Regions from separate parts of the Micromonospora sp. WMMD558 genome, predicted to be linked through region 2. Evidence: riboswitches for the same ligand, from Rfam matches in the RefSeq annotation. Region 2 holds a riboswitch; the other holds the start of a gene.

Region 1 (14,805 bases), 620 kb from region 2:
GTGGTCCGCCCCGGCGCCGGGTTCGAGACCCATCCGCACGAGGACATGGAGATCGTCACCTGGGTGCTGCGCGGCTCACTGGTCCACCAGGACTCCACCGGCCACTCCGGCGTGATCTACCCCGGCCTGGCGCAGCGGATGAGCGCGGGCACGGGCATCCTGCACTCGGAGAAGAACGACGCCTGGCGTCTCGACGGCCGCGATCCGCACACCGACCCGGTCCACTTCGTGCAGATGTGGGTCGTGCCGGACGAGGCGGGCGTCGACCCGGGGTACGAGCAGCTCGAGATCGACGACCAGTTGCTGCGCGGCGGCCTGGTGCCGGTGGCCTCCGGCATGGACCGGTACGCGGGCGACTCGGCGATCCGCATCCGCAACCGGTACGCCACGCTGCACGCCGCCCGCCTGCGGCCCGGCGACGAGGTGACCCTCCCCGACGCCCCCTTCGTCCACCTCTACGTGCCGGACGGCGCGGTGACGCTGGAGGGCAGCGGACTCCTGGGGACCGGCGACGCCGCCCGCCTGACCGGGCCGGGAGGCCAGCGGGTGACGGCAACGGAACCAGCGGAGATCCTGGTCTGGGAGATGCACGCCACGCTCGCGTGACCGCACCGCCCCCGTCCGACCCGTCCTGCTCCGCCACCCCGGAGCGGCCCCTTTGCTCTGCTTCAACCCACGCAACGGTTTCCGACGGATTGTGCTGCGTCGGTTGAAGCAGAGCAAAGGGCTCGGCAAGGGTTGCCGGGCGGCCTGGCTGGCGCCGGCGGGCCTGCACCGTTCCGGCGCCGCGCCGCCAACCGGATGTGCGGGTCGAGGGAAGGGGTCAGGCCTCGATCTCGCGGCGGTCGCCGGCCCAGAGGGTGTGGTACGAGCCGTCGCGGTCCACCCGGCGGTAGGTGTGGGCGCCGAAGTTGTCCCGCAGGCCCTGGATCAGCGCCGCCGGCAGGCGGTCGGCGCGCAGGGCGTCGAAGTAGGCCAGCGACGAGGCGAACGCCGGTGCCGGCACGCCGGCCCGGGCCGCCTCGGCGACCACCCGCCGCCAGCTCGGCACCCCGTCCCGCACGGTGTCGGCGAACCACGGCGCCACCAGCAGGCTGGGCAGGTCGGACTGGTCGTCGTACGCCTGCCGGATCCGGTCGAGGAAACGCGCCCGGATGATGCAGCCGCCCCGCCAGATCGTCGCCGTGCCGCCCAGGTCGATGTCCCAGTCGTACTCCCGGCTGCCGGCGCGGATCTGGTCGAAGCCCTGTGCGTACGCGACGATCTTGCTGGCGAGCAGCGCGCGCCGCACGTCTTCGACGAAGGTCTCCCGGTCGCCGACCCGCCACGTCGCGCCCGCCGCCGGGAACGCCCGCCGCGCGGCCTCCCGCTGACCGGCGTGACCGGACAGCGACCGCGCGAACGTCGCCTCGGCGATGCCGGTGATCGGGATGCCCAGGTCGAGGGCACTCTGCACGGTCCACCGGCCGGTGCCCTTCTGCTCGGCCTGGTCCAGCACGACGTCGACGAACGCACGCCCGGTGGCCGCGTCGTCGTGCCCGAGCACGTCGGCGGTGATCTCGATGAGGAACGACTCCAACTCGCCGGAGTTCCACTCCCGGAAGATGTCGGCGATCTCCGCCGGTTCCGCGTCCAGACCCGCCCGCAGCAGGTCGTACGCCTCGGCGATGAGCTGCATGTCGGCGTACTCGATGCCGTTGTGGACCATCTTCACGAAGTGCCCGGCGCCGTCCGCCCCGATGTGCCGGCAGCACGGTACGCCGTCCACCTGCGCGGCGATCTTCTCGAAGATCGGCCCGAGCTTGCGGTACGACTCGGCCGAGCCGCCCGGCATGATGCTCGGGCCGCGCAGCGCGCCCTCCTCGCCGCCGGAGACGCCGGTGCCCACGAAGTGCAGCCCCTGCTTGCGCAGCGCCTCCTCGCGGCGCCGGGTGTCGGCGAAGTGCGCGTTGCCGCAGTCCACGATGATGTCGCCGGCGTCGAGCAGCGGGACCAGTTCGTCGATGACCGCGTCGGTCGGCCCGCCCGCCTTGACCATCACGATGACCGCCCGGGGGCGTTCCAGCGCGGCGACGAAGTCGGGCAGCGACTCGGCGGGCAGGAACCGCCCCTCGTCCCCGTGCTCGGCGACCAGGCTGCGCGTGCGCTCCGGCGAGCGGTTGTGCACCGCCACGGCGAAACCGTTGCGGGCCAGGTTCCGGGCCAGGTTGCGGCCCATCACCGCCAGCCCCGTCACGCCGATCTGCGCCGTCGCCTGTTCGGTCATCCGTCCGCCGCCTTCCGCCGTCGTCAACCTGCCGTTGCGACCGTATCGCGGCGTCCAGGGGAGTGGGCTGCGTCGTCGACAGTGTGTCACCGGTCGGGCGCGTCCGGTCGCCGGCGCGGCTCCGGCCGTCGTCCTGCGCGTGGACCGGGGCCGTCGCGGTCCCGCCGACGTCGACAATTCGGCTGCGCCCGGCCGGGGGGCCGGGTTAGGCTGCCCGCATGCGCAACTGACGCCCCTTTCCCGAGCCGGGTCCGCCGCCGTCGCGGCCTGACCCGCGTGCTTCCGGGCGTCCGCGTCTCCCCACCCGCCGTCGGGCCGGTGGTGCCCTCCGTGGTCGTTCCCGGGGCAGCAGTCCCCACCCGCTCGGTCGCCGTCGGCGGCCACGAGACGCAGCGGGGCCACCGGCCACGGGCCGGGGAGCCCGCAGAGTGAGGAGGCACGGATGCCCGCCAAGCGCAGCACCCGGAAGTCCCGCACCACCCGTCCCGCGCCCGAGGTCGCGGACGTCACGCCGGCGAACCTCGACCAGGTCGCGGTGGCGCCGGTCCCGGCCCTGCCGGCGGCCCGCCCGGCGGCGCCGAAGGCCGGTCCGCCGGTCACCGGCGTGGGCGGCGTCGGGCGCGGCCAGCGGACCGGCCAGGTCCGCCGGTACGCCTTCCGGCGCAGCTGATCCGCTGATCGTGGACGGTCACCTCGTCGGGTGACCGTCCACGATCGTCAGGGCCGCCGGACCACCCCGGTCAGCTGATCAGCGGACGGAACGTGCCGAGGAGGATGCTGGCGCTCAGCGCGGCGCCCGCGAGCGCCGCCGCGCCGGCGATCAGCACGGCGTCGGCGGGGCCGAAGTGCTGCCGCCGCGCCACGGTGCGTGGGGTCGTGGCGTCGAACCCTCGGGCGTCCATCGCCACCGCCAGTCGGGTGCCCCGGCGGATCGCCCCGACCAGCAGCGTGAACGCGGTCGAGGTGAAGAGACGCAGCCGGGCGAGCGGGTTGCGACCGGCGTCCACGCCCCGGGCCCGCCGGGCCATGCTGATCATCTGCCACTCCTGACCGAGCAGCGGCACCAGCCGGAACGCGGCCAGCGCGCCGTAGGCGAACCGGGCGGGCGCTTTCGCGTTCTGCACCAGCGCGTCGGCGAGGTCCGTCGGGTCGGTCGTGGCGACGACGATCACCCCGGGCAGCGCCACGGCGAACATGCGCAGCACCAGACCGAGGGCGGTGATCAGCACGCCCGAGGTCACCATTACCGGTCCGGCGTCGAGCAGTACCCGTCCGGAGCGGTCGGCGGCGAAGAGGACCAGGGTGACCAGGATGCCGCCCGCGGCGAGCAGCAGTGGCCACGTCCGCCGGGCGAGCACGCGCAGGCGGACACCGAACAGCGGCAGCGCGGCCAGTTCGACGGCGATGGCGATGGCCGGGGCCACCGGGTCCAGGGTGGCGATCAGCACGAGCGAGAAGACCAGCGCCGCCGCGAGCTTCGCCACCGGGTTGCGCCGGGCCAGGGGCGCGCCCGGCCGGGCGACCGGATCGAGGCCGATCACGGCGCCTCCCCGGCTCGGCGCTCCAGCAGTACGTGGCGGTCGGCCAGCGCCGCGACGAACTCCGCGTCGTGGGTGACCGTGACCAGGCCGTGCCCCGCGTCCCGTAGCTCGGCGAAGAGGTCCACCAGCTCCGACCAGGTCCGCCGGTCCTGGCCGAAGGTGGGTTCGTCGCAGATCACCAGGCGGGGTGCCGTGGCCAGGGCCGTCGCCACGCTCAGCCGCCGCGCCTCGCCACCGGAGAGCGTGTACGGGTTGGCGCGGGCCAGCGTGGTCAGCCGCAACCGGTCGAGCAGAGCGTCCACCGTGGAACGCACCTCCGGCTCGGGCCGGCCGGTGCGGCGCGGGCCCAGCGCCAACTCGTCGAAGACGGTACTGGTGACGAACTGGTGCTCCGGGTCCTGGAACACCGAGCCGATCCGGCGGGCCAGCGCCGGCGCGCGCCAGCGGTGCGGGGCAGTACGGGTGTCGTCGCCGGCCAGCGCTGCGGTGGCGGCGAGCCGACCGGTGCCGGGCTTGAGCAGGCCGCCGAGCACCAGTGCCAGGGTGGACTTCCCGGCACCGTTGGGACCGAGCACGGCGAGCGCCTCGCCGGCGCGTACGGCCAGGTCGACGGCGCCCAGCCGGGGCGGCAGGCCGAGCCGTTCGGCGGCGAGCAGCACGTCGCCGGCGGGCCCGGTGGCGCGGCGGGGCGGCACCGGGCGGCCGGGCACCCACACCCCCTCGGCGGCGAGCGCGTCGCCGTGCGCGGCGAAGACCGCGTCCGGGGTGCCGTCGGCCCGGACGCCGCCGCCCGCTTCGAGCACGACCACGCGGTCGACCAGCGGCAGCGACTCGGCGACCCGGTGCTCGACGAGGAGCAGGGTGGTGTCGGCGTCCAGCGCCCGGGTGACCGCGTCGCGGACCAGGGTCGCCCCGGCCGGGTCCAGGTTTGCGGTGGGCTCGTCGAGCAGCAGCAGGCCCGGCCGCAGGGCGAGCACCCCGGCCAGGGCGAGGCGCTGCTGCTCGCCGCCGGACAGCGCGGCGGTGGGTCGGTTCCGGTCGTACGGGAAGCCGACCCGGCGCAGCGCCTCGTCGACGCGGTGCCAGATCTCGTCGGCGGGCACGCCGCGGTTCTCCAGCCCGAACGCGACGTCGTCGCCGGAGCGGGACATCACGAGTTGGGATTCCGGGTCCTGGAAGACGATGCCGACCCGCTCCCGTGCCTTGCGCGGGTCGAGCCCGTCGATCTCGACGGTGCCCTCCTGCTCCCCGGAGTCGTCGGGCAGCAGCCCGGCCAGCGCCGCGAGCAGGGTGCTCTTCCCGGCGCCGGAAGGCCCGAGCAGAAGGACCCGTTCCCCGTGCTCCACCCGCAGGTCGACCCCGCGCAGCGCCCACCGTCTCCGCCCGGCGTGCCGCCACCCGAACCCCCGCAGCATCACGGCGCCCACCAACTCACCCCCTCCCGCACCCAGCGGCCACGTCTTGTTGATCAGGAGGTTTGCGTCAGGAATGCCGCCGTTTGTTGACGCAAACCTCTTGATCAACGTGGCGGAGGGGTCAGATGGTGGCGCGTTCGCGGCCGGCGGGGAAGCGGTCCAGGGCACCCGTGCCCGCCAGAGCGCGGGTGAGCGCCCAGGCGCCGGCACCCGCGACGACGGTGGCGCTGAGGACGGTGACCACGAAGATCGGCACCCGGGCGCTCCACAGGTCGAGCGCGGCGTAGTACCGGATCTGATCGAAGATCGCCGCCGCCAGGCCGGCGAGGGTGCCGGAGAGCAGAGCGGCGGGCAGCCGGAACGAGCGGTACCGGAACGCGGCGAAGCCCAGTTCGGCGCCGACCCCCTGGAACGCTCCCTGCAGGATCGCCACGGTGCCCCACTGGCTGCCGAGCAGCACCGAGATGAACGCCGCCAGGAACTCGCAGTAGAAGGCCGCCCCCGGCCGGCGGATCACGAGGCCCCCCAGCACACCGGGGAGCAGCCAGATGCCGTAGATGACCGACTGCGCCGGCGGGAAGAAGGCGAAGGCGCCCTCGGTGGCGGCCCAGACGAAGTTCCAGGCCCAGAAGATGACGCCGAAGGCGACGGCGATCACCGAGGCGACCACGATGTCGACGGTGCGCCACCGGGTGGTGGTGGGGTGGGTCATGAGTGCTCCCAGTTCTCGATGCGAACCAGGAGAAGACGCACGCCGCGCCCGGTGTGCCCGGACGGCGGCGCGGCTGGAGGTCGACCGAACTCCCTGCGCTGGCATTACCCAGATCAGGTTCGAGGGTCTGCGGGCCCTGCCCGCACTCTCAGCGCTGTGCGCTCCCCTGTCGGATGTGAAGTTGTCCCACCGACGCTAACACCCCTGAAGATCATCCGGCAAAGTGATCTCCGTGCAGGTCAGCGCGGGAATGCCAGCTCTTCTCGCGGAGTCCATCGACCGGGCCCGCTCCGGCCGGTAGTCTCAGGCCCGCCGGTCCGCCACCCGGCAGAGGGAAGAGCACGTGACACCGGAGACGCCCGCCGCGCCCGACGGCGCCACCGCGACCGCCACGGTCGGCCCGGCCGCGCCGGACGTACCACCGAAGGAGCCGACGCCGGCCGGCGGCGACCGGCCCCGACGGTGGCTGGGGGACCGGATCGGGTCGGTCGAGGTCCTCGCCGCCCTGCTGGTGCTGCTGATCATCTTCCGGGAGCAGCTCGCCGGCGCCCTGGCCGCGCCCCGGATCCAGACCTGGACGACGGTGTTCGTCTCGGTGATGGTGCAGGCGGTGCCGTTCCTGGTGTTCGGGGTGCTGCTCTCCGCGGTGATCGCGGTGTTCGTACCCCGGTCGTTCTGGGCCCGGGCGCTGCCGAAGCACCCCGCCGCCGCGGTGCCGGTGGCCAGCGCGGCCGGTGTGGTGCTGCCGGGCTGCGAATGCGGCTCGGTGCCGATCGCCGGGTCGCTGATCCGGCGGGGCGTCACCCCGGCCGCCGCGCTGGCGTTCCTGCTCGCCGCGCCGGCCATCAACCCGATCGTGCTCACCGCCACCGCGGTCGCCTTCCCGAACAACCCGGAGATGGTTCTCGCCCGTGGGCTGGCCAGCCTGGTCGTGGCGATGGTGATGGGTTGGCTGTGGCTGCGCCTCGGCCGGGCCGACTGGATCCGGCTGCCGCGCCGGCCCGACCTGGACGACGCCTCCCGGGGCCGGGCGTTCTGGGCGGCGGTACGGCACGACGTGACGCACGCCGGCGGCTTCCTCGTCCTCGGCGCCATGGCCGCGGCCAGCATCAACGTGCTGGTGCCCGAGCGGTGGCTGCAGACCCTCGCCGACAACGCGGTGCTGTCGGTGCTGGCGCTGGCGGTGCTCGCCGTGCTGCTCTCCATCTGTTCGGAGGCGGACGCCTTCGTCGCGGCCTCACTCTCGCAGTTCTCGCTCACGTCCCGGCTGGTGTTCCTGGTGGTGGGTCCGATGGTGGATCTCAAGCTCATCTCGATGCAGGCCGGGGTGTTCGGCCGCCGGTTCGCGCTGCGGTTCGCGCCGGCCACCTTCGCGGTGGCGGTGGCGGTCGCCGTGGGCGCCGGGGCGGTGCTGCTGTGAACCGCCAGGCGCAGGCGGTGGTCCTGCTGCTGCTCGGCGGCGCGGTGATCCGCGCCTGCTTCACCGACCTCTACCTGAACTACGTCAAGGAAGGGCTGCGTCCCTTCCTGATCGCCGCCGGGGTGCTGCTGGTCGCCGCCGCCGTCATGACCCTCTGGTACGAGCTGCGCCCCGCCCCCCGCGCCGCGACCACCGGGGACGGACCGGCTCAGCCGGACGCCCGCCGGCACGACGACGACCACGACGGCCACGACGGCCACGGCCACGGCCACCACGAGCCGCGGGTCGGCTGGCTGCTCATCCTGCCGGTGCTCGGCCTGCTGCTCGTCGCCCCGCCGGCCCTCGGCTCGTACGCGGCCGGCCAGGCCGGCACCGCCCTGTCCAGCCAGCAGCAGCCGTCCGACTACCCACCGCTGCCGGCCGGCGACCCGGTGCCGGTGAGCGTGCTCGACTACGCCTCCCGGGCGCTGTTCGACAAGGGCGCCTCCATCGGGGACCGGCGGGTCCAGGTCACCGGCTTCATCGCCGCCGGCCCGGACGGGCAGCCGATCCTCGCGCGGATGGTCCTCTCCTGCTGCGCCGCCGACGGCCGCCCGATCAAGCTGGGCATGACCGGCAACGCGCCCACCGGCCTCGCCGACGACACCTGGGTGGAGGTGACCGGCCGCTACAGCGACCGGATCGGGCGGGACCCGGTGAACGACGCCGAGATCCCCTACGTCGACGTGGAGTCGTGGCGGCAGGTGCCCGCCCCCAAGCAGCCGTACGAGTGACCCGCCGGTCCGGGTACGCTGCCGATCATGCGCATCGACGCCCGGGGATTCACCTTCGACGTACGCGCCGGCGGCCCGCAGGACGGTCCCCCCGTTCTCCTGCTGCACGGCTTCCCGCAGCACGGCGGTGAGTGGGACGGCGTGGTGCCGGCCCTGCACGCCGCCGGGCTGCGCACCTACGCGCTCGACCAGCGGGGATACTCGCCCGGTGCGCGGCCGGAGGCCGTCGGGGCGTACCGGCTGGCGGAGCTGGTCGCCGACGCCGCCGCCGTGCTCGACGCGCTGGGCGTCGACGCGGCGCACGTCGTCGGCCACGACTGGGGAGCCGTCGTCGGCTGGGGCCTGGCCGCCGGCCACCCCGACCGGGTACGCACGCTGACCGCCGTCTCCGTGCCGCACCCCGCCGCGATGGCGCACGCGCTCACCGCCGACCCGCAGCAGAAGGCCCGCTCGGCGTACATGCTGCTGTTCCGGCAGCCCGGCGCGGCGGAGAAGGCGCTGCTGGCGTTGAACGCGACCGGGCTGCGCCGGATGCTGTCCGGCGTCGGCGCCGCCGACCGGGTGGCCGCGTACGCCGAGCCGATGCTCGCCCCCGGCGCGCTCACCGGCGCGCTGAACTGGTACCGGGCCATGTCCCGGGACGACCTGGCGGCCGTCGGCCCGGTGCGGGTGCCGACCACGTACGTCTGGAGCGACCGCGACGCCGCGATCGGCCGGACGGCGGCCGAGGCCTGTGCGGCGCACGTGACCGGCGACTACCGGTTCGCGGAGCTGGCCGGGGTGAGCCACTGGATCCCCGACGAGGCGCCCGCGCCGCTCGCCGAGGCGATCCTGGCCCGGATCCGGGGCTGACAGACTGTCGGCGAGCCTCGCGGCGGCTGCGGGGTCACCGACCGCCTGAGTGAGGGGGACCGAATTGCACGGAGCGGACGTGGCGCCGACCGCCGAGGAGTACCTGGCGGTGGTCACCGAGACGATGCGCCGGGTGGCGGCGAGCCAGCGGGAGGCGGTGGCAAGGGCCGCCGATTTGATCGCCGAGGCCCTGCGGGCGGACGGCGTGGTGCACGCGTTCGGCACCGGCCACTCGGAGGCCCTCGCCATGGAGATCGCCGGGCGGGCCGGCGGGCTGGTGCCCACCAACCGGATCGCCCTGCGCGACCTCGTCCTGGTCGGCGGCGCGTCGCCGGACGTGCTCGGGCCACGCCTCGAGCGGGACCCGTCGGTGGCGCACCGCCTGTACGACCTCGCGCCGATCCGGCCGCCGGACGTCTTCGTGCTCGCGTCCAACTCGGGCGTGAACGGGGCGATGGTCGAGTTCGCCGCGCTGGTCCGCGACAAGGGGCACGGGCTGATCGCCATCACCTCGGCCGAGCACTCCGGCCGGATGGAGTCGCGGCACCCCTCGGGGCGCAAACTCGCCGACTTCGCCGACGTGGTGCTGGACAACGGCGCCCCGTACGGCGACGCCACCCTGCCGCTGCCCGGGGGCGGCGCGATCGGCGCGGTCTCGTCGATCACGGCGGCGCTGCTGGCCCAGCAGGTCACGGTCGAGGTGGTGGCCCGGCTGCTCGCCGCGGGGGAACGGCCCCCGGTCTACCTGTCGGCGAACATCGCCGGCGGTGACGCGCACAACGACGCCCTGGAGGCCCGCTACACCGGCCGCATCCGCCGCGGCGCCTGAGCGGTAAGGAAGGGCCCCCTGTTAACGCCTCCGGTAGGGAAAGGGACCCCTGTTAACAACGCCGGGCGGTGTCGTGAACCGGTTTCGCGCAACGCGCGGTGGGGCACAAGCGTTCCTGCCGTCGGACGGGCCGCCGCCGGCAGTACGTCCGCATCGGAGGTAGCGCGTGACCAAGGAGACCGAGAAGCAGCGCTGGCAGCGCAACTTCGCCGACCTGCTGCAGGAACTGCGGGTCGCGCAGACGGGTGTGCAGATCCTCTTCGCCTTCCTGCTCACCCTGCCGTTCAGCGCCGGGTTCGAGCGGACGACCGCCTTCCAGAAGGACGTCTACATCGTCGCGCTGCTGGCCGCGGCCGGCGCCACCGCCCTGATCATCTCCCCGGTGGCCTTTCACCGGGCGCTGTTCCGGCAGGGGCGCAAGCCGGAGCTGGTCCGCTTCGCCCACCGGATGGCGAGCGGCGGTCTCGCGCTCATGCTGGTCTCGATGGTCACTGCCGTCCTGCTGATCACCGACTTCGTGCTCGACCGGACGGTCGCCTTCGTGCTCAGCGCGCTCACCGCGGTCTGGTTCCTCACCTACTGGATGATCCTTCCGTTCGCCCGCCGCAACTGGGGCGAGGACGACCTGGACGACGACGAGGACAGCCCCACGTCGTACTGACCGGCGACGACGCCGATAAATCGATCTTCATTGAACGCTACCCCTGGGTAACACCCGGGGGTAGCGTGGCAGATGTCGAGCACGTCGACGCATCCGGACCGAGGTTCGAGGAGGCAGCCGTGACCACGACGCAGAACAACCGGTCCGCACCCGACGGCACGGGCCCCGAGCAGCCCGCCACCGCCGGCGCGGCCGGTCCGCTGCCCACCGAGGCCGGTCAGGTCTCCGAGAAGGAGGCCCGCCAGGTCGCCGAGGCCGCCCGGGAATCCTCCTGGGACCGCCCGAGCTTCGGCAAGGAACTCTTCCTGGGCCGGCTCCGGCTCGACCTCATCAACCCCTGGCCGCAGTCGGCTCCCGACGACGTGGCGCGGGCCGACGAGTTCCTCGGCCGGCTCCGGAAGTACCTCGCCTCCGACGTGGACGGCGCCGCCATCGAGCGGGACGCGGTCATCCCCGACGAGGTGTTCCAGGGGCTGGCCCGGCTCGGCGCGTTCGGCATGAAGATCGACCGGTCGTACGGCGGGCTCGGGCTGAGCAACCTGCACTACTGCCGGGCCCTGATGCTCGCCGGCTCGGTCAGCCCGGCGATCGGCGCGCTGCTCTCCGCGCACCAGTCCATCGGTGTGCCGCAGCCGCTCAAGATGTTCGGCACCGCCGAGCAGAAGCAGCGCTTCCTGCCCCGGCTCGCCGCGGGGGAGGTCTCCGCGTTCCTGCTCACCGAGCCGGACGTCGGGAGCGACCCGGCCCGCCTGGCGACCACGGCCGAGCCGACGCCGGACGGCAGCGGGTACAAGCTCAACGGCGTCAAGCTCTGGGCCACCAACGGCACCGTGGCCACCCTGCTCGTGGTGATGGCCCGCGTGCCGGCCGGCGAGGGGCGGCGGGGCGGGATCACCGCGTTCGTCGTCGAGGGCGACTCCGAGGGCATCACCGTCGAGCGGCGCAACGCGTTCCTCGGGCTGCGCGGCCTGGAGAACAGCCTCACCCGCTTCCACGACGTGTTCGTGCCGAAGGAGAACGTGATCGGCGGCGAGGGCAAGGGCCTGAAGATCGCCCTGACCACGCTCAACACCGGGCGGCTCTCGCTGCCCGCGATGTGCGTCGGCGCCGGGAAGTGGGCGCTCAACGTGGCCCGGGAGTGGGCGGCCGACCGGGTCCAGTGGGGCCGGCCGGTCGGCGAGCACGAGGCCGTCGCGCAGAAGCTCTCCTTCATTGCGGCGACCACGTACGGCATGGAGACCATGCTGGACCTGTGCTGCCTGCTCGCCGACGACGACCGCAACGACATCCGGATCGAGGCGGCGCTGGTCAAGCTCTACGCGAGCGAGATGGCCTGGCGGATCGCCGACGAGCTGATCCAGATCCGGGGTGGGCGCGGGTACGAGACGGCCGAGTCCCTCGCCGCCCGGGGCGAACGCCCGGCCGCGGTCGAGCAGATCCTGCGTGACCTGCGGATCAACCGCATCTTCGAGGGCTCCACCGAGATCATGCACCTGCTGATCGCCCGCGAGGCGGTCGACGCGCACCTGTCCGTGGCCGGCGACATCATCGACCCGGACGCCGGTCTCGGCCGCAAGGCGCGCGCCGGCGCGCGGGCCGGTGTCTTCTACGCGAAGTGGCTGCCGACCCTCGCGGTCGGTCGCGGGCAGGCTCCCGGGGCGTACGGCGAGTTCGGCCCGCTCGCCGGCCACCTGCGCCAGGTGGAGCGGTTCTCCCGCAAGCTGGCCCGGTCGACGTTCTACGCGATGTCCCGGTGGCAGGGAAAGATGGAGCGCAAGCAGGCGTTCCTCGGCCGGGTGGTGGACATCGGGGCGGAGCTGTTCGCGATGTCGGCGGTCTGCGTCCGCGCGGCGGCCGAGCGGGACACCCGGCCGGAGAACGTCGAGCTGGCCGACCTCTTCTGCCGTCAGGCCCGGGTCCGGGTGGACGCGCTCTTCACGGCCCTCTGGGACAACACGGACTCGGTCGACACGGCGGCCGCCAAACGGATCCTCGCCGGTCGCTACGCCGGTCTGGAGGACGGCGTGCTCACGCCGTCGGCCGACCTGCCGTGGGTCGCCCGCTGGTCGCCCGGCCCGTCGACCGCCACCGACGCCCGCCGGCGCATCCCCCGCCCGGAGTGACGCGAGCCGCGGCAGGGGGTTTGCTGAACCGCCCTCGCTAGCTTGATCCACTCGACATCCTGCGTATCGCGGTATTCCAGTCACCCGGACACCGCGATATGCAGGATCTCGTGTCGATCATGGCCCGGCCGCCCGGCCGCCCGGCCGCCCGGCCGCCCGGCCGCGTCCGGCGGTCAGCGGGCGATGGCCCAGGCCAGCACCGCCGCCAGGATCAGGCCGTTCAGCACGGCCAGCCCGAGGTACGCCGCCGGCGGGATCCGGCGCCCCTGCCGGACGAACCGGACCAGGAACGCGGCGTAGCCGAGCAACAGCACGGCGACGACAATCAGGAAGTAGAACACCCGACGACCTTAACGGCCCCCGGCCGGTGTCGGACGCCGGGCACGAAGCCGCGCCGCTCGGGCCGGCGGACCGCAGGGTCGGGCCGGGGCGGTACGAGTCATGCGCGGGCAGCACACCGCCGCCGGCACCCGCCAGGTCGACGTCCGGTCGGCGTGGGGCCGGGCGCGGCGGGACTCAGCGGCCGTGTAGGCCCAGGGCGCGCAGCTCCAGGGCAGCCAGCGCCTCGACCGCGTCGTCGTCGCCGCGCCGCCACGCCTCGGCCACGTCGGGGGTGATGCGGGCCAGCTGGCCCAGCGGCTGGGTGGCCAGGGCCCGCAGGGCGAGCAGGTCCCGGCCGGCGGGCGCGGCGGCCAGCTTCGCGGCGGCACCGGCGCGGCGCATCCACCGCACCCGCAGCGGCAGCCAGCCGAGGAGCACCAGGCCGAGCGGGAAGACCAGCACGGCGACGGCCAGGGCCAGGGCGAGCTGGTCGACCAGCTCCTGCTGGTCCCGCCCGGCCTCGGCGAGAGAGCGCGCCGCCCCGGCGGCCCGCTCGAACGGCGCGGTCAGCTCGTCGCCGACCAGCGGGAGCCGGCCGACCTTGCCGCCGGCCTCGGCCAGGTTGTCGGCCAGGCCACCGCCGGCGCCCTCCAGCTTCTGTCCGGGTACGGCGAGCTTCTGCACCAGGTCGTGCAGCCACAGCGCGCCGCGCACCGACGCGTACACCCAGGCGACGACGAGGAGGTCGGTGAGCAACTGACGGGCGGCGGTCGGGAAGCGATCGGCGTAGATCTTCACGCCGGACAGCGTGCCACGGCGACGCGCCCGCGGCACCCCGTGCGGCGTGTTAGGAAGGGACCCTTATACAACGCCAGGCGTTAACAAGGGGCCCTTCCTTGCACCTCAGGGACGGGCGGCGGGTGTGGCGGTGGCGGTGCCCTCACCGGCGTGGCTCACCGCGTCCGCCACGATGTGGGCGACGTGCTCGTCGACCAGGGCGTACGCGATCTCCCGGCCGCGCCGGGAGCCGCGCACCACGCCCGCGCCACGCAGGATCCTCAGGTGCTGGGAGACCAGGGGTTGCGGGGCGCCGAGCTTGTCGACCAGCTCGTGCACGCACCGCTCGCCGTCGGCGAGCTCGCTGACGATGGCCAGCCGGATCGGCGCGGAGAGCGCGCGCAGCAGCTCGCTGGCATCCTCGAAGGCGTCGTAGCCTGACCCGCTGCTCACCCTGCAACGGTAACCAATGCCATCCGCATCCGGCTGGTCAGGACCGGTGCAGCACGACCTCGTGCGGCTCGGTGGTGGTTTCGGCGACCGGGGTGGCGCGGCGCCGTAGCGCCCGCCAGACCGCGCCGCCGAGCGCGACCACCGCGAACGACGCGATCGCCATCAGCACCACGGACGCGCCGGGGGCCGTGTCGGCGTTGGCCGCCACGTAGACACCCGAGCCGGCGGCGAAGAGACCGAGTGCCATCGCCGCCGCCAGCGTGCCGCGGAAGCCCCGGGTGACCTGCTGGGCGGCGGCCACCGGCACCACCATCAGCGCGCTGATCAGCAACACGCCGACCGCGCGCATGGCGATCGTCACGGTGACCGCGGTGGCGACGGCGAGGAGGAGGTTGAGGGTACGGACGGGCAGGCCGGAGACGCGGGCGTACTCCTCGTCATGGCAGACGGCGAACAGCGCCGGGCGCAACGCCAGCATGGTGACCAGGATCGCCGCGCCGAGCACGGTGATGGTGGTCAGGTCAGCGGGGGAGATGGTGGTCAGCGACCCGAAGAGGTACGCGTTGAGCGCCCGGGTGTTGTCGGAGAGCCCGACGAGCATCACGCCGCCGGCGATGCCGCCGTAGAAGAGCAGCGCGAGCGCCAGGTCCCCGGAGGTGCGA
Region 2 (14,805 bases):
GCGGGGTCTTCTCCGCCGCCCGCCTCGACCCCGGGACCGCGGTGCTGCTGCGCAAGGCGGAGCTGCCGGCTCCCGGCACCACCGGCGACCTGCTCGACCTCGGCTGCGGCTTCGGACCGATCACCTGCGTGCTCGCCACCTCGGCACCGTCGGCCACCGTCTGGGCGGTGGACGTCAACGAGCGGGCGCGCGAGCTCACAGCGGCCAACGCCGCCCGGGTCGGCGCGGCGGACCGGGTGCGCGTCGCGCCGCCGGAGGGCGTACCGGCCGACGTGACCTTCGCCGAGATCTGGTCCAACCCGCCGATCCGGATCGGCAAGGACGAGCTGCACCAGCTGCTGCTGCGCTGGCTGCCGAGGCTCGCCCCGGACGGCGCCGCCTGGCTGGTCGTCGCCCGGCACCTCGGCGGCGACTCGCTGCACCGCTGGCTCACCGAGCAGAGCTGGCAGGTCGAGCGGCACGCCAGCCAGAAGGGCTACCGGGTGCTGCGGGTCACCAGGTAATCGGTTGGCCCCCGCCGGGCCCTCGGGCAGGATGCCGGCGTGGGATACGTGGACGTGGCGGCCGTCGGGCACACGCTGCCCGACGGCCGGGAACTCTTCGCCGACGTGTCGTTCCGGGTCGGCGAGGGCGCCAAGGTCGCGCTGGTCGGGCCGAACGGCGCGGGCAAGACGACGCTGCTGCGGATGGTCGCCGGTGACCTCCCGGTGCGGCGCGGCGCGATCGCGCGTACCGGTGGGCTCGGCGTGATGCGCCAGTTCATCGGGATGATCGGCGATGAATCCACGCTCGCGGACCTGGCCCTCTCGCTCGCCCCGCCGGCCCTGCGCGACGCCGGCCGCCGGCTCGCCGAGACCGAGGCGGCCATGCGGACGGCCGAGGTGCGCGGCAAGTACAGCACCGCCGCCGGCAAGGCGCAGCTCGCGTACGCGGACGCGCTGGCCGCCTGGGGCGAGGCCGGCGGGTACGACGCCGAGGTGCTCTTCGACACCGTCGCCACGATCGTGCTCGACCTGCCCTGGGACTCCGCGCGGGACCGTCCCGTCCGGACGCTCTCCGGCGGCCAGCAGAAGCGCTTCGCCCTGGAACTGCTGCTGCGCGGCCCCGACGAGGTGCTGCTGCTCGACGAGCCGGACAACTTCCTCGACGTGCCGGGCAAACGCTGGCTGGAGGCGCGGCTCCGCGAATCCGGCAAGTCCGTGCTGTACGTGTCGCACGACCGGGAACTGCTGGCCCACACCGCCGACCGGGTCGTCGCCGTCGAGGGCGGCAGCGCCTGGGTGCACCCCGGCGGCTTCGCGAGCTGGCACGAGGCGCGGATCGCCCGGCACGACCGTCTCGACGAGCAGCGCCGGCGGTGGGACGAGGAGCACCAGAAGCTGCGCGAGCTGATGCTCATGTACAAGCAGAAGGCCGCGTACAACTCGGGGATGGCCTCCCGCTACCAGGCCGCCCAGACCCGGTTGCGCAAGTTCGAGGAGGCCGGACCGCCGCCTGTACCACCGAAGGACCAGGACATCCGGATGCGCCTCACCGGCGGGCGGACCGGGAAGCGCTCGGTGATCTGCGAGCAGCTGGAGCTCGACGGCCTGACCTACCCCTTCGACCTGGAGATCTGGTACGGCGACCGGGTCGCCGTGCTGGGCGCCAACGGGACCGGCAAGTCGCACTTCCTGCGGCTGCTCGCCCGCGGCGGCACCGACCCCGACCCGGCGAACGGACCGGTGGACGGCGCGGCGGCCCTCGCGCCGGTCACGCACGACGGGGTGGCCCGGCTCGGCGCCCGCGTGCGGCCGGGGCACTTCTCCCAGACCCACGACCGGCCGGAACTGATGGACCGGACGCTGGTCGACATCCTGTGGCGCGGCGACGAGCACCGCGCGGGTATGGACCGGCACGCGGCGATGGCGGCGCTGTCCCGGTACGAGCTGCCCGGCCAGGGCGACCAGCGGTTCGGCAGCCTGTCGGGCGGGCAGCAGGCGCGGTTCCTGGTGCTGCTGCTGGAGCTGTCCGGGGCGACCCTGCTCCTGCTCGACGAGCCGACCGACAACCTCGACCTGGCGTCGGCCGAGGCCCTCGAAGCGGGGTTGGCCGCCTTCGAGGGCACCGTCGTGGCCGTGACGCACGACCGTTGGTTCACCCGCTCGTTCGACCGGTTCGTGCTGTTCCGGGGCGACGGTGAGGTGGCGGAGGTTCCCGAGCCGGTCTGGGACGCCGCGTGATCCGGGCCGGAATAGGGTGGATCTCGTGACTGAGATGACGTACCGCCGGCTGGGCGACTCCGGGCTCGTGGTGTCCGTGGTCGGGATCGGCTGCAACAACTTCGGCCGCAAGCTCGACCTCGACGGGACGCGCGCGGTGGTCGAGGCCGCGCTCGACGCGGGCATCAACTTCTTCGACACCGCCGACATCTACGGCGAGCCGCAGGGCGGCTCCGAGGAACTGCTCGGGCAGGCGCTCAAGGGACGTCGTGAGGACGTCGTCCTCGCCACCAAGTTCGGCATGGACATGCACGGCGCCAACGGGCCGGACCACGGCGCGCGGGGGGCCCGGCGTTACATCATGCGGGCCGTGGAGGCGTCGCTGCGCCGGCTCGGCACCGACCACATCGACCTGTACCAGATGCACGAGCCCGACCCGGGCACCCCGATCGACGAGACGCTCGCCGCACTGGACGACCTGGTGACCGCCGGCAAGGTCCGCTACCTGGGCAACTCCAACTTCGCCGGCTGGCAGATCGCCGACGCCGACTGGACCGCCACTTCGCAGGGGCGCACCCGGTTCATCTCCGCGCAGAACCACTACTCGCTCGTGGAGCGCGGGGTCGAGGCGGAGGTCATTCCGGCGTGCGAGCGGTTCGGGCTCGGCATGCTGCCGTTCTTCCCGCTCGCCAACGGGCTGCTCACCGGCAAGTACAAGCGGGACCAGGCGCCACCGGCCGGCAGCCGTCTCGCCGGTGGCGGCCGGTACGCGCAGCGCTTCGCCGCCGCCGACTGGGACACCATCGAGGCGATCGAGGCGTACGCCGCCGAACGCGGTCTCACGATGCTCCAGGTGGCCATCGGCGGGCTCGCCGCCCAGCCGGCGGTGACCTCGGTGATCGCCGGCGCCACCACGCCCGAGCAGGTGCGCGCCAACGCCGGGGCGGGCACCTGGCAGCCCGGCGACGAGGACCTGATGGCCCTCCGCGCCGTCCTCGACGGCTAGGTAGGCGGCCCGGCGCCCCGCCCACCGGACGGGGCGGGGTGCCGGGCCGCGGCGCGAGGTGCCCTCGACCGGTCCCGATGGTGGTGCCGCCGGGAAGCGGCGGGGGCGACCGGCGGCGCGGCGGGCGCGGCGCGGAGGGTATCCGGACAGCATGTCGTGACCGGACGGTGACGCGCCGCCCCGACCGTCGTCGTCGGACGGTGAGCGGGAAAACGGCGACCCGCACTTGGCGGATCCGGGGGATCCGTCGTACGGTGACACGCGCAAGTGACCCACGGGAGCCCGGTGGACCGGGCTGAGAGGGGGGCTGTGAGCCCCCGACCGTCGAACCTGATCCGGGTAATGCCGGCGCAGGGAGGAGTGTTGCCGTGCCGTCCCTCGGGCGACTGCATCTCATCACCGACACCCGTCCCGGGCGGGATCCGCTCGCCGTCGTCCGGGCCGCCCTGCCGGTGGCCCGCGCCGAACTGGTCGTCCAGGTCCGGGTGACCGACGACGCGACCGACCGGGAGGCGTACGACCTGGCCCGCCGCGTGGTCGTGCTGTGCGCGCGGTACCGGGCGACCTGCCTGGTGAACGACCGCCTCCACGTGGCGCTGGCGGTGGGCGCCGACGGTGGGCACGTGGGCGCCGACGACCTGCCGGTCGGCGCGGCCCGTGCGGTGCTGGGTTCGGCGGCCGTCCTCGGCGCGACCGCCCGCGACCCGGGCACCGCCGGCGAGGCGGTCGCCGCCGGGGCCAGCTACCTGGGCGTCGGGCCGTACCGGCCCACCTCGACCAAGGACGGGCTCCCGACCGCGATCGGCGTGGCCGGAGTCCGGGCGGTCGCCGCGGCGGTCAGCGTGCCGGTGGTGGCCATCGGGGGAGTGACGGCGGAGGACGTGCCCGCCCTGCGGGCGGCCGGCGCGTACGGGGTGGCGGTGGTCGGCGCGCTCTCCGGGGCCGCCGACCCCGCCCGCGCCACCGCCGAACTGCTGAAGGCCCTGACGTGTTAAGAGGGGGCCCTTCCTCTACCGGAGGCGATAACAAGGGGCCCTTCCTTGCACCCGAGGTTGCGGTGGTGGGGGCCGGGCCGGTCGGGCTGGCGATCGCCTGGCGGTGCGCCGCGCGCGGGCTGCGGGTCGTCGTGCACGATCCGGCTCCCGGGTCGGGCGCCGCGTACGTCGCCGCCGGGATGCTCGCGCCGGTCGCCGAGGCGTACTTCGGGGAGCACGAGCTGACGGCGTTGCTCACCGCCTCGGCCGCCCGCTGGCCGGCGTTCGCCGCCGAACTGGCCGACGCCTCCGGCGCCGACCTCGGCTACCGCGCCGACGGCACCCTCCTGGTCGGGCTGACCGCCGACGACCTGGCCGAGGCCCGGCGGCTGTGGGCGTACCAGCAGGCTCTCGGCCTGCCGGTGGCCGCGCTGCGGCCCTCCGCGTTGCGGGAGCGCGAGCCGGCGCTGGCACCCCGGGTGCGCGGCGGCGCCCTCGCCGCCACCGACCACCAGGTCGACCCACGCCGCCTGGTGCCGGCCCTGCGGACCGCCGCCGAGCGGGCCGGCGTGACGCTGGTGGCCGGGGCGGTCCGCTCGCTGTCCGACGTGGCCGCCGACGTCACCGTGGTCGCGGCCGGCTGCGGCGCCGCCGCGCTGACCGGGCTGCCGGTCCGGCCGGTGAAGGGCCAGGTGCTCAGGCTCCGCGCGCCCGGCGGCGCCGCGCCGGGCTTCCGGCACGTGATCCGGGGGTACGCGGACGGCGAGCACGTCTATCTCGTCCCGCGGGTCGACGGCGAGGTGGTGGTCGGGGCGACCGTCGAGGAGCGCACCGACACGACGGTGTCCGCCGGAGCGGTGTTGCGCCTGCTCCGCGCGGCCGTCGACCTGGTGCCGGAGCTGAGCGAGTACGACCTGGTCGAGACGCTCGCCGGCCTCCGCCCCGGCACGCCGGACAACGCGCCGATCCTCGGCCCGCTGCCGGGCCGGCCGGACGTGCTCGCCGCCACCGGGCACCACCGGCACGGGATCGTGCTCACCCCGATCACCGCCGACCTGATCACCGACCTGATCGTCACCGGCGAGCCGGGCCCGCTGCTCGCCCCGTTCACGCCCGACCGCTTCGGACCCGGCACACCGGGTGCGCCGGGCGCTGCCGGTGGGCGCGTGTCCGGCGGTACGACCACGAAGGAGGAGCGGTGGAACTGACCGTGAACGGGGCCGGACGTACCCTGCCCGGCGGCTCGACCGTCGCGGACCTGGTCCGCGCCGTCACCGAGCAGGAGCGCGGCCTCGCCGTCGCCGTCAACGGCGAGGTGGTGCCGCGTGGCGGCTGGTCGGCGACGCCGCTGCGGGACGGCGACCGGGTCGAGGTGCTCAGCGCGGCGCAGGGCGGGTGACCGGCGTGGGTTTCGAGCTGGGCGACGTCACGTTCACCTCGCGGCTGGTCCTGGGCACCGGCGGGGCGGCCAACCTGCACCTGCTGGAGCAGGCGATCCGGGCCTCCGGCACCGAACTGGTCACGCTCGCCCTGCGCCGGGTGGACACCTCCGGCGGCTCGGGTGGTCTGCTGGACCTCCTCGACCGCTGCGGGGTGCGGCTGCTGCCCAACACGGCCGGCTGCTACACCGCCGGCGAGGCGGTGAAGGTGGCCCACCTGGCGCGGGAGGCGTTCGGCACCGACTGGGTGAAGCTCGAGGTGATCGGCGACGAGCGCACGCTGCTGCCCGACGGGGTGGAGCTGCTGCGCGCCGCCGAGAAGCTGGTCGCCGACGGGTTCACCGTGCTGCCGTACACCTCGGACGATCCGATCCTCGCCCGCCGGCTCGCCGACGTCGGCTGCGCGGCCGTGATGCCGGCGGGGTCGCCGATCGGGTCCGGGCTCGGGGTGTCCAACCCGCACCACATCCGGCTCATCCGGCAGAACGTGGACGTGCCGGTGATCCTGGACGCCGGCATCGGCACCGCGTCCGACGCGGCCCTCGCCATGGAGCTGGGCTGCGACGGGGTGCTGCTGGCCAGCGCGGTGACACGCGCAGCCGACCCGGTGGCGATGGCGACGGCGATGCGGCACGCGGTCGAGGCGGGCCGGTTGGCGTACCGGGCCGGCCGGATCCCCCGTCGCTTCCACGCCCTCGCCTCCACCCCGGACGAAGGCAGGCCGGAGCTGTGACGCCCCTGGCAGCGGCCGGTCTCGGCAGGGAACGGCCCCTGGCGGGGCCGCAGACCTCCAGGGTCTTCAGCGTGCCGGCCGGCGTCGTGCTGCTCACCGATCGGCGGGTGGCGCGGCGGCCGCTCGTCGACGTGGTGTCGGGCGCGGTGGCCGGGGGAGTGCGGTGGGTGGTGCTGCGGGAGAAGGACCTGCCCCGCCCCGACCGTGCCGCGCTCGCGGCCGACCTGCGCGCCGTCCTCGCGCCGGTGGGCGGCACCCTGGTCGTCGCCGGCCCGGACCCGCTCGACGGGGACGCCGTGCACCTGCCCGCCGCCGGCCCGTACCCGCCGCCGCGTCTCGGTCTGGTCGGCCGCTCCTGCCATGACCGCACCGAGCTCGCCCGACTCACCACCGAGGACTACGCCACCCTCTCACCCGTCTACCCCACGCGGACCAAACCCGGCTACGGCCCACCCCTCCACCCCCAGGGCCTGCGCACGCTGACCGGAGCGTGCCCCGTGCCGGTCCTGGCCCTCGGCGGCATCGAGACGGCAGAGCAGGTGCGCGCCTGCGTCCAGGCGGGAGCGGCGGGCGTGGCGGTGCTGGGTGCCGTCATGCGTTCAGCGGACCCGGCAGAGGCAGCGGGCGCCCTCACCAACGCCTTCGACCAAGCCGCTCGACAAGCAGGGGGAGAGCCGTGACGCCAACGACAGTCCTCACCATCGCCGGCTCCGACTCCGGCGGCGGCGCCGGCATCCAGGCCGACCTGAAGGTCTTCGCCGCGCTCGGGGCGTACGGCACCAGCGTCCTCACGGCCGTCACCGCGCAGAACACCCGGGGTGTCGACGCCGTCCTGCCGCTGCCGCCGCGCACGGTCGCCGACCAGTTGGGCAGTGTGCTCGCCGACTTCACCGTCCGGGCGGTCAAGACCGGCATGCTGGGCGCCCCGGCGATCGCCGACGTGGTCGCCGACGCGGCGAAGGACGGGCGGCTGCCGCACCTCGTCGTCGACCCGGTGCTGGTCGCGACGAGTGGCCACGCGCTGGGTGTGGTCGCGGCGGTGGAGCGGCTGCTGCCGTACGCGAAGGTGGCGACGCCGAACTGCGCGGAGGCCGCGGCCATCACCGGACGTCCGGTGTCCACGGTCGAGGAGATGGTGGCCGCCGCGGAGGCCCTCGCGGCCGGCGGCCCGGAGCACGTCGTGGTCACCGGCGGCGACCTGGACGCGGACGGCGAGGCCGTCGACGTGCTGCACGGCGGCGGCGTCACCACCCTGCTCCGCGCGCCCCGGGTGCGGACCCGGCACAACCACGGGACCGGATGTTCGTTCTCGGCGGCGGTCGCCGTCCGGCTCGCCCTGGGCGAGCCGGTGCCGGCGGCCGTCGCCACCGCCAAGGAGTACGTCACCCGGGCGCTGACCGGTGCCCGGGACTGGGAGCTGGGTGCGGGACACGGCCCGCTGGACCACTTCGGCTGGTCCGCTTGAGCGACAGGGAGGCTGTCATGCAGGCACGTCGCAAGGTCTACGTCGAGGGTTCGCGGCCGGACATCCGGGTGCCGTTCGCCGAGGTCGACCTCACCGGTGACAACCCGCCGGTACGGCTCTACGACACGTCCGGGCCGGGTTCGGACCCCGAGGTCGGGCTACCGCCGCTGCGCGGGCCGTGGATCGCGTCGCGCGGGGATGTGGCGCCCGCCCGGGGTGCGGGCACCCCGCTCGCCGGGGTGGACGGCAAGCGGCCGACGCAGCTCGCGTACGCCCGGGCGGGCATCGTCACGCCGGAGATGGAGTTCGTGGCGATCCGGGAGGGCGTGGCCCCGGAGTTCGTGCGCGACGAGATCGCGGCCGGCCGGGCGGTCCTGCCGTTGAACGTCAACCACCCGGAGTGCGAGCCGGCGATCATCGGCAAGGCCTTCCTGGTCAAGGTCAACGCCAACATCGGCACGTCCGCGGTGACCTCGTCCATCGCCGAGGAGGTGGAGAAGCTGACCTGGGCGACGCGCTGGGGCGCGGACACCGTGATGGACCTGTCGACCGGCAAGCGGATCCACGAGACGCGCGAGGCGATCGTGCGGAACTCGCCGGTGCCGATCGGCACGGTCCCGATCTACCAGGCGCTGGAGAAGGTCGGCGGTGACCCGGTGAAGCTGAGCTGGGAGGTGTTCCGGGAGACGATCGTCGAGCAGGCCGAGCAGGGCGTCGACTACATGACGGTGCACGCGGGTGTGCTGCTGCCGTACGTGCCCCTCGCGGTCGGCCGGGTGACCGGCATCGTGTCCCGGGGCGGCTCGATCATGGCGGCCTGGTGCCTGGCGCACCACCAGGAGAACTTCCTCTACACCAACTTCCGGGAGCTGTGCGAGATCCTGGCCCGCTACGACGTGACGTTCTCGCTCGGCGACGGCCTGCGGCCCGGCTCGATCGCGGACGCCAACGACGAGGCGCAGTTCGCCGAGCTGCGCACGCTCGGCGAGCTGACGAAGGTCGCGTGGGAGCACGACGTCCAGGTGATGATCGAGGGCCCGGGCCACGTGCCGATGCACAAGATCAAGGAGAACGTGGACCTCCAGCAGGAGTGGTGCCACGAAGCGCCGTTCTACACCCTCGGGCCGTTGACCACGGACATCGCACCCGCGTACGACCACATCACCTCGGCCATCGGTGCGGCGATGATCGGCATGTTCGGCACGGCGATGCTCTGCTACGTCACCCCGAAGGAGCACCTCGGCCTGCCGGACCGGGACGACGTGAAGGCCGGCGTGATCGCGTACAAGATCGCGGCGCACGCGGCGGACCTGGCCAAGGGGCACCCCGGCGCGCAGGCGTGGGACGACGCGCTGTCCAAGGCGCGCTTCGAGTTCCGGTGGGAGGACCAGTTCAACCTCTCGCTGGACCCGGAGACCGCGCGCGCGTACCACGACGCCACGCTCCCGGCCGAGCCGGCGAAGACGGCCCACTTCTGCTCGATGTGCGGGCCGAAGTTCTGCTCCATGAAGATCACGCAGGAGCTCAAGGAGTACGCGGCCCGCGGCATGAAGGACAAGTCCGACGAGTTCGTGGCCTCCGGTAGCCGCGTCTACCTGCCCCTGGCCTGACCGCACTGCCCGCCCGCCTGCCTGCCCGTCGGCCGGACGGCGGGCGGGCAGTGCATCCCGCCCCTTTGCTCTGCTTCAACGGGCGCAACGACATCACGCGGAATCTGTTGCGTGGGTTGAAGCAGAGCAAAGGAGGGCAGGCGGGTGTGTCAGTCGCGGTGGTGGCGGCCGGTCGAGCGTAGGGAGCGGCGGCCGCTCTCCTGCTCCGGCTCGTTGTCCGGCAGCGGCTTGCCCAGCCCGGCGACCCAGTCCACGAACTCCTCGTCCTGCGCCGCCAGCGGCTCCGCGTCCGACGAGGCGTCGGCCTGGTCGGCCCGCGACCGGTTGCGCCGGAACAGGCCGCGCCGCTTCGGCTCCGGTCGCCCCTCGGCGGGATCGGCCGCGGGGGCGCCGGCGACCTGCCCGGTCGCCGGTGACGAGGCGCCCGCCGGGCGGTTGTCGCCGCCCGCGAACGCGGCGGCCAGCCGGTCGGCCACGGACGCTGTGGAGTCCCCTCCGGTCGCCGGGCTCACCGGACCGGCGGCGGCTGCCGGCGACGCGTCACCACCGGTCGCTGCCGGCTGGCTCGCCACCGGACGGGTCTCCGTCGGGTCGGGGCGCCGGGCCGTGGGGAAGGCGTCCCAGGTGTCGGAGCTGGTCAGGTCCGGCAGGGGAGCCCGGTGCCGGGGCCGGGGAGCCGTCTCGGCCGTCCGGCCGTCGCCAGCACGGGCGGACCCGGGCGCTGGCGGGGTGAACGGATCCGGGGTGACCGGGCGCGGCGCCGGTTGCGCCGGCGCCGGTAACGCGGCGAACGGCTCCGGCCCGACCGGGGTGGGGGTCGGGCGGGGCGGCGTGACCGGCGTGGGATCGGGGCGGGACGACGGGTCCGGCCCCACCTGGGTGGGCGCCGGACGGGCCGGAACGGCGGGGGTCGGTGGCGTGGGAGGGGGCCCGGACGGTACGGGGCCACGCGCAGCGGCCGGTGCCGGGCCGCTGCGGTCGGTGGCCGACTGCGGGGTGTTTGCGGGTCGGGTGGGGGGTTGGTCGGCGACTGCCGGCTCGTCGGCGGTCGGGGATGCGGCAGCGGCCGCCTTTGCCGGCGTGGCCTTCGTCCGGCGACCACGGCGTGGCCGGGGTGCCGTCTCGCCCTTTGCCGGAGCCGCGTCCGGCACCGCCGCCGGCGCCGCCCGGTCCGCGGCCTTCGCCCGGCCTCCGGTTCGCGGCGGATTCCCCGCCGGCACGACCGGCCCGGCCGTGTCGTCCGTTGCCCTGGCGGGCCGGCCTGCTCCGTCCGCCGACCTCGCCGGGCGGGCTGCTTCGTCCTGAGGCGTGGCCGGCCCTGCGGCGCCGGCCGCATCCGCTGTCGGCCCGGCCGGTGTGGCCGCCGCCGGTGTGGCCGGCCCGGCCGCGTCAGCCGCACCGGTTGCCGGCTCGGTTGCCGCGCCCGCCGGTGCGGCCGTGTCAGCAGCGCCCGTCGCGGGCTTCGCTGCGCTGCCCGCCGGCCCGGCTGGCCGGGCACGCTCCGTCGGCGGGCCTGCCGGCGCTGGGGGTGCCGGGGGCCGGGCTGAGGGCCCGGACACGACGGCCGCCGGCGCCGGCGGGGCGGTTGTCGGCGTCGACGGGGCGGTTGTCGGCGCCGGCGGGGCGGCTGCCGGCGTCGACGGGGCGGTTGCTGCGGCGGCGGAGGAGGTTCGACCCGGGGTGGGCCAGTCCCAGTGGGCCGGGGTGGGACCGCCCGGCGTCTCCGGTGCCCGTCCACCCCGCCCGGTGCCCGGAGCATCTCCGCCGCCGGCCGGCGTACGGGCGTCGTCGATCTGGTGACCGGCGTCGCCCGCCGTACCGGCGGACGGTGCGGTCGCCGCGGTTCCGGGCAGGGGCGGACCGGCCGGCAGCGGCCGCAGGATGTCGGTGGGCTCGATCGCGCGGGCGGCCGGCGTGTCCGCGCTCACCGCCGCCGGGCGCTCCACGAGCGGCCAGCGCAGCAGGGCGGCGGCGGCCGAGCCGAGCGCGCCCGCGGCCACGGCGAGCAGGGCGCCGTAGTACGGCGTGGTCTGGTAACGGTCGACGCCACCACCGGGGCCGGCGGTGAGGTAGGCGAACGCCAGCAGGGCCGGCCCGGCCACCCCGGTCAGACCGCCGATCAGCGCGGGATGTCCGCGCCAGCGGGCGAGGGCGCCGGTGGTCGCCCCCGCCAGGAGCGCCACCAAAGGCAGGACCAGCAGCGCCAGGCGCTGCGCCGCCGCGGTGCCGAGCCACGCCGGCTCCAGCACCCCGAGGCGGACGGTGGTCAACGGGCCGGTGGCGGTGAGCGACGGGGTGACCGAGACCAGGGCCAGCAGCCAGACGACGCCGGCGACCAGTGCCATGTTCCAGCCCAGCGGTGGCCGGACCAGGACGGCGAGCGCGGCGCCCGCGCCGGCCCCCGCGCCGAGGATCGCGCAGATGGCGACTGCCCAGACCGGGTCCATGGAGATCAGTTCGGCGGCCCGGGCCGGCTGCATGCAGAGCGGTGCGACGACCGTGGCGCCCAGCGCGGCGGCGCCCGCGACGGCGAGTTGCCGCGCGGTGCCGGTCAGCGGCCCGTCCCGGCGGGCCAGGCGTTCGGTGAGTACCGCACCGATGACGGCGGCGTTCGCCGCGAACCAGCCGACCCAGGCGAGCTGGGCCGGCCACTGGTTGACGGTGCCGCCGGTGAAGACGCCGGTGAGCCGTACGACGCCGAAGCCGAACGCGACGCCGAGCTGGCCGGCTCCGGCCAGCAGGCTCACGCCGAGCGCCGTGAGCAGCAGTCTGCCCAAGGTCCGATTGGCCATGTCCGGCACGTTACGGTCCGGTGCGCCCGATCGCCACCGGCACGCCGTGCGGCCCGGCAGCCCTGCCGGCGGCAGGTCTACTTGAGTTCGACCAGCCGGGCCAGGTACGTCGTGCCGCCCACGTTGGTGAGCATGTGCACCGCCCCGGGGTCCCGGTAGACGACGCCGCCGGTCGGCTCGTCGGCGTCGATGCGGGTGCCGTCGACGGTCTGCACCACGTTCTTCGCGCCCTGGATGGCCACCACCAGGTACGGGTGGTCGTGCCGGTGCAGCGGCTGCCGTTCGCCCGGCTCCAGCTTGATGTGCCAGACCCGGACCCGGTCGTTCTCGTACACGATCTCCTGGCCCACCGGGCCGAGGTCGAGGTCGGTGTCGGTCATCGGAGTCCGTCCAGTTGGGGAAGCACCTCGGCGGCGATGAGTTCCAGGTGGTCGAGGTCGGCGAGGTCGATCAGGCGCAGGTGCACGCGGCCGGCGCCGATCGCGGCGAACTCGCCGATGCGGTCGACGAGCTGCGCGGGCGAGCCGACCACCGGGTCCTCCGGCGGAAGGGCGCTCGGCACGTGCAGGGGCGCGGCCCGGTGCCGGGCCTCGGCGTCGGTGCGTCCGATCGCCACCACGATCCCGGCGGAGAACGCCAGCGGCGGCCGGCCGGACTCGGCGCGTCCGGTCTGCTCGCACGCCTCGCGGACCCGCTCGTACGCGGCGGCCGTCTGGGACACCGAGGTGAACGGCATGTTGAACTCGTCGGCGTACCGGGCGGCCAGCTCGGGGGTGCGCTTCGGGCCGCGCCCGCCCACGATCACCGGTGGGCCGGCCACCTGCACCGGCTTCGGCAGCGCCGGAGCGTCGACCAGACGGTAGTGGGCGCCGGTGTAGCTGAACGTCTCGTCCGCCGGGGTGCGCCACAGCCCGGTGACGATCTCCAGCTGTTCGGCGAGCCGGTCGAAGCGCTCGGCGACGCCGGGGAACGGGATGCCGTACGCGGTGTGCTCGCGTTCGTACCACCCGGCGCCGATGCCCAGCTCGACCCGGCCGCCGCTCATCTGGTCCACCTGGGCCACCATCACGGCCAGCGGCCCGGGCAGCCGGAACGTCGCCGAGGTGACCAGCGTGCCGAGCCGGATCCGGCTGGTCTCCCGGGCCAGGGCGGCCAGCGTCAGCCAGGCGTCGGTGGGGCCGGGGAGCGCGGGTTCGTCACCCATCGCCCGGTAGTGGTCGGCGCGGAGGAAGCCCTCGTACCCGCAGTCCTCGGCCCGGCGCGCGAACCGGAGCTGGTCGTCGTAGCTCGCTCCCCGGTGCGGCTCGGTGAACAGGGACACCCGCATCGTCATCGGTCCTCCGCCGGGGCCGGCATGTCCTTCTCCATCAGCAGCTCGTGCAGGTCGGCGCTGACCTGGGCGACGTCGGCCAGGTGCGCGTTGCGGCCGAGGGTGCGCGGCCGGGGGACGGCCACGTCGACGACGCTGCGGATGCGGCCGGGGCGGGGGCTGAGCACCACCACCCGGTCGGCGAGCAGGACGGCCTCGTCGATCGAGTGGGTGACGAAGACGACCGTCGCGGACGTCTCCATGTGCACCCGCTGCAGCTCACCGGAGAGCTCCTCCCGGGTGAGCGCGTCCAGTGCGGAGAACGGCTCGTCCATGAGCATGACCCGCGGCTCACCGATGAGGGAGCGGCACAACGCCACCCGTTGCTGCATCCCGCCGGAGAGCTCGTGCGGCAGCCGCTTCTCGAAGCCGGCCAGGCCGGCCAGCTCCAGCAGTTGCCGGGCCCGGTCGCGGTGCTTCGCCCGTTTCCAGCCGAAGATCTCGACCGGGAGCAGGACGTTGTCGAGCACGGTGCGCCACGGCAGCAGCGCCGGCCGCTGGAACAGCATGGCGACGTCCCGGCGGGGGCGGCTGATCGGGGTGCCGCCGACCGTGACCTCCCCGGCGGTGACCGGCAGCAGGCCGGCGACCAGCCGCAGCAGGGTGGACTTGCCGCAGCCGGAACGGCCGACGACGGCGACGAACTCGCCCTCGGTGACTTCGAGGTCGATGCCGCGCAGGGCCTCCACCCGGCCGGAACGGCCGTCGAAGGTGCGGGATACGCCGGACAGACGGATCATCCCGCGGGCCTCCCTGAGTCGGCGGTCAGCAATCCGCGGGACAGAGTATCCGTCTCGTGCCTCAATCGCACCGTCCGGGTTGGACGTCAGGCCGTTTCCGTTTCGCAACCCGATACGCCTGGCGTCGCAAAGGTGGAATTCTCGTACGCTGTGCCCGCGAAGAGTCCCCTCACGACGGTGGTGTCGGCCACCCCCCTCCCGCCGGCACCGCCAGACAACCCCTCCGGAGGCCCGCCGGCCCCGGTCGGAAAGGACAAGGTGCACTGATGAGAAGGCTGACCCGTACGGTCGCCGCGGCCTCGATGGCTGCCGCCCTCGCGTTCGTCGCGGCCTGCAGCAGCGGCTCGGACTCCACCGAGGACGCCAAGGGCGGCGACGGCGGTTCCGTGGAGAAGGTGACGTACCTCACGTCGTTCGGCAACTTCGGCCGGGACTCCTACGCCTGGGTGGCGAAGGACAAGGGCTTCTTCCGCGAC

The links. A riboswitch is a leader RNA that binds a small molecule or an ion and turns the genes downstream of it on or off. The one in region 2 is predicted to bind thiamine pyrophosphate.
Region 1: it holds a riboswitch for thiamine pyrophosphate, as region 2 does, so the genes downstream of both, ACN26Y_RS14270 (ECF transporter S component) here and thiE (thiamine phosphate synthase) in region 2, are expected to answer to the same signal.

The regions. Positions count from the first base shown of each region.
Region 1 covers NZ_CP186061.1:2,923,921-2,938,725, forward strand. The annotation lists gene ACN26Y_RS14245 (pirin family protein) at 1-606, shown strand, start outside; gene gndA (NADP-dependent phosphogluconate dehydrogenase) at 824-2,266, opposite strand; gene ACN26Y_RS14255 (hypothetical protein) at 2,709-2,936, shown strand; gene ACN26Y_RS14260 (energy-coupling factor transporter transmembrane component T family protein) at 3,007-3,807, opposite strand; gene ACN26Y_RS14265 (ABC transporter ATP-binding protein) at 3,804-5,234, opposite strand; gene ACN26Y_RS14270 (ECF transporter S component) at 5,344-5,934, opposite strand; TPP riboswitch at 6,007-6,112, opposite strand; gene ACN26Y_RS14275 (permease) at 6,401-7,354, shown strand; gene ACN26Y_RS14280 (TIGR03943 family putative permease subunit) at 7,351-8,127, shown strand; gene ACN26Y_RS14285 (alpha/beta fold hydrolase) at 8,155-8,979, shown strand; gene ACN26Y_RS14290 (sugar isomerase domain-containing protein) at 9,059-9,808, shown strand; gene ACN26Y_RS14295 (DUF6328 family protein) at 9,975-10,469, shown strand; gene ACN26Y_RS14300 (acyl-CoA dehydrogenase family protein) at 10,589-12,592, shown strand; gene ACN26Y_RS14305 (hypothetical protein) at 12,766-12,933, opposite strand; gene ACN26Y_RS14310 (hypothetical protein) at 13,109-13,711, opposite strand; gene ACN26Y_RS14315 (ArsR/SmtB family transcription factor) at 13,817-14,143, opposite strand; gene ACN26Y_RS14320 (metal ABC transporter permease) at 14,181-14,805, opposite strand, start outside.
Region 2 covers NZ_CP186061.1:2,306,452-2,321,256, forward strand. The annotation lists gene ACN26Y_RS11320 (class I SAM-dependent methyltransferase) at 1-503, shown strand, start outside; gene ACN26Y_RS11325 (ABC-F family ATP-binding cassette domain-containing protein) at 543-2,222, shown strand; gene ACN26Y_RS11330 (aldo/keto reductase) at 2,239-3,207, shown strand; TPP riboswitch at 3,473-3,581, shown strand; gene thiE (thiamine phosphate synthase) at 3,576-4,202, shown strand; gene thiO (glycine oxidase ThiO) at 4,196-5,389, shown strand; gene thiS (sulfur carrier protein ThiS) at 5,380-5,580, shown strand; gene ACN26Y_RS11350 (thiazole synthase) at 5,577-6,353, shown strand; gene ACN26Y_RS11355 (thiamine phosphate synthase) at 6,425-7,033, shown strand; gene thiD (bifunctional hydroxymethylpyrimidine kinase/phosphomethylpyrimidine kinase) at 7,030-7,818, shown strand; gene thiC (phosphomethylpyrimidine synthase ThiC) at 7,836-9,428, shown strand; gene ACN26Y_RS11370 (hypothetical protein) at 9,578-12,220, opposite strand; gene ACN26Y_RS11375 (cupin) at 12,298-12,600, opposite strand; gene ACN26Y_RS11380 (LLM class F420-dependent oxidoreductase) at 12,597-13,547, opposite strand; gene ACN26Y_RS11385 (ABC transporter ATP-binding protein) at 13,550-14,329, opposite strand; gene ACN26Y_RS11390 (ABC transporter substrate-binding protein) at 14,596-14,805, shown strand, end outside.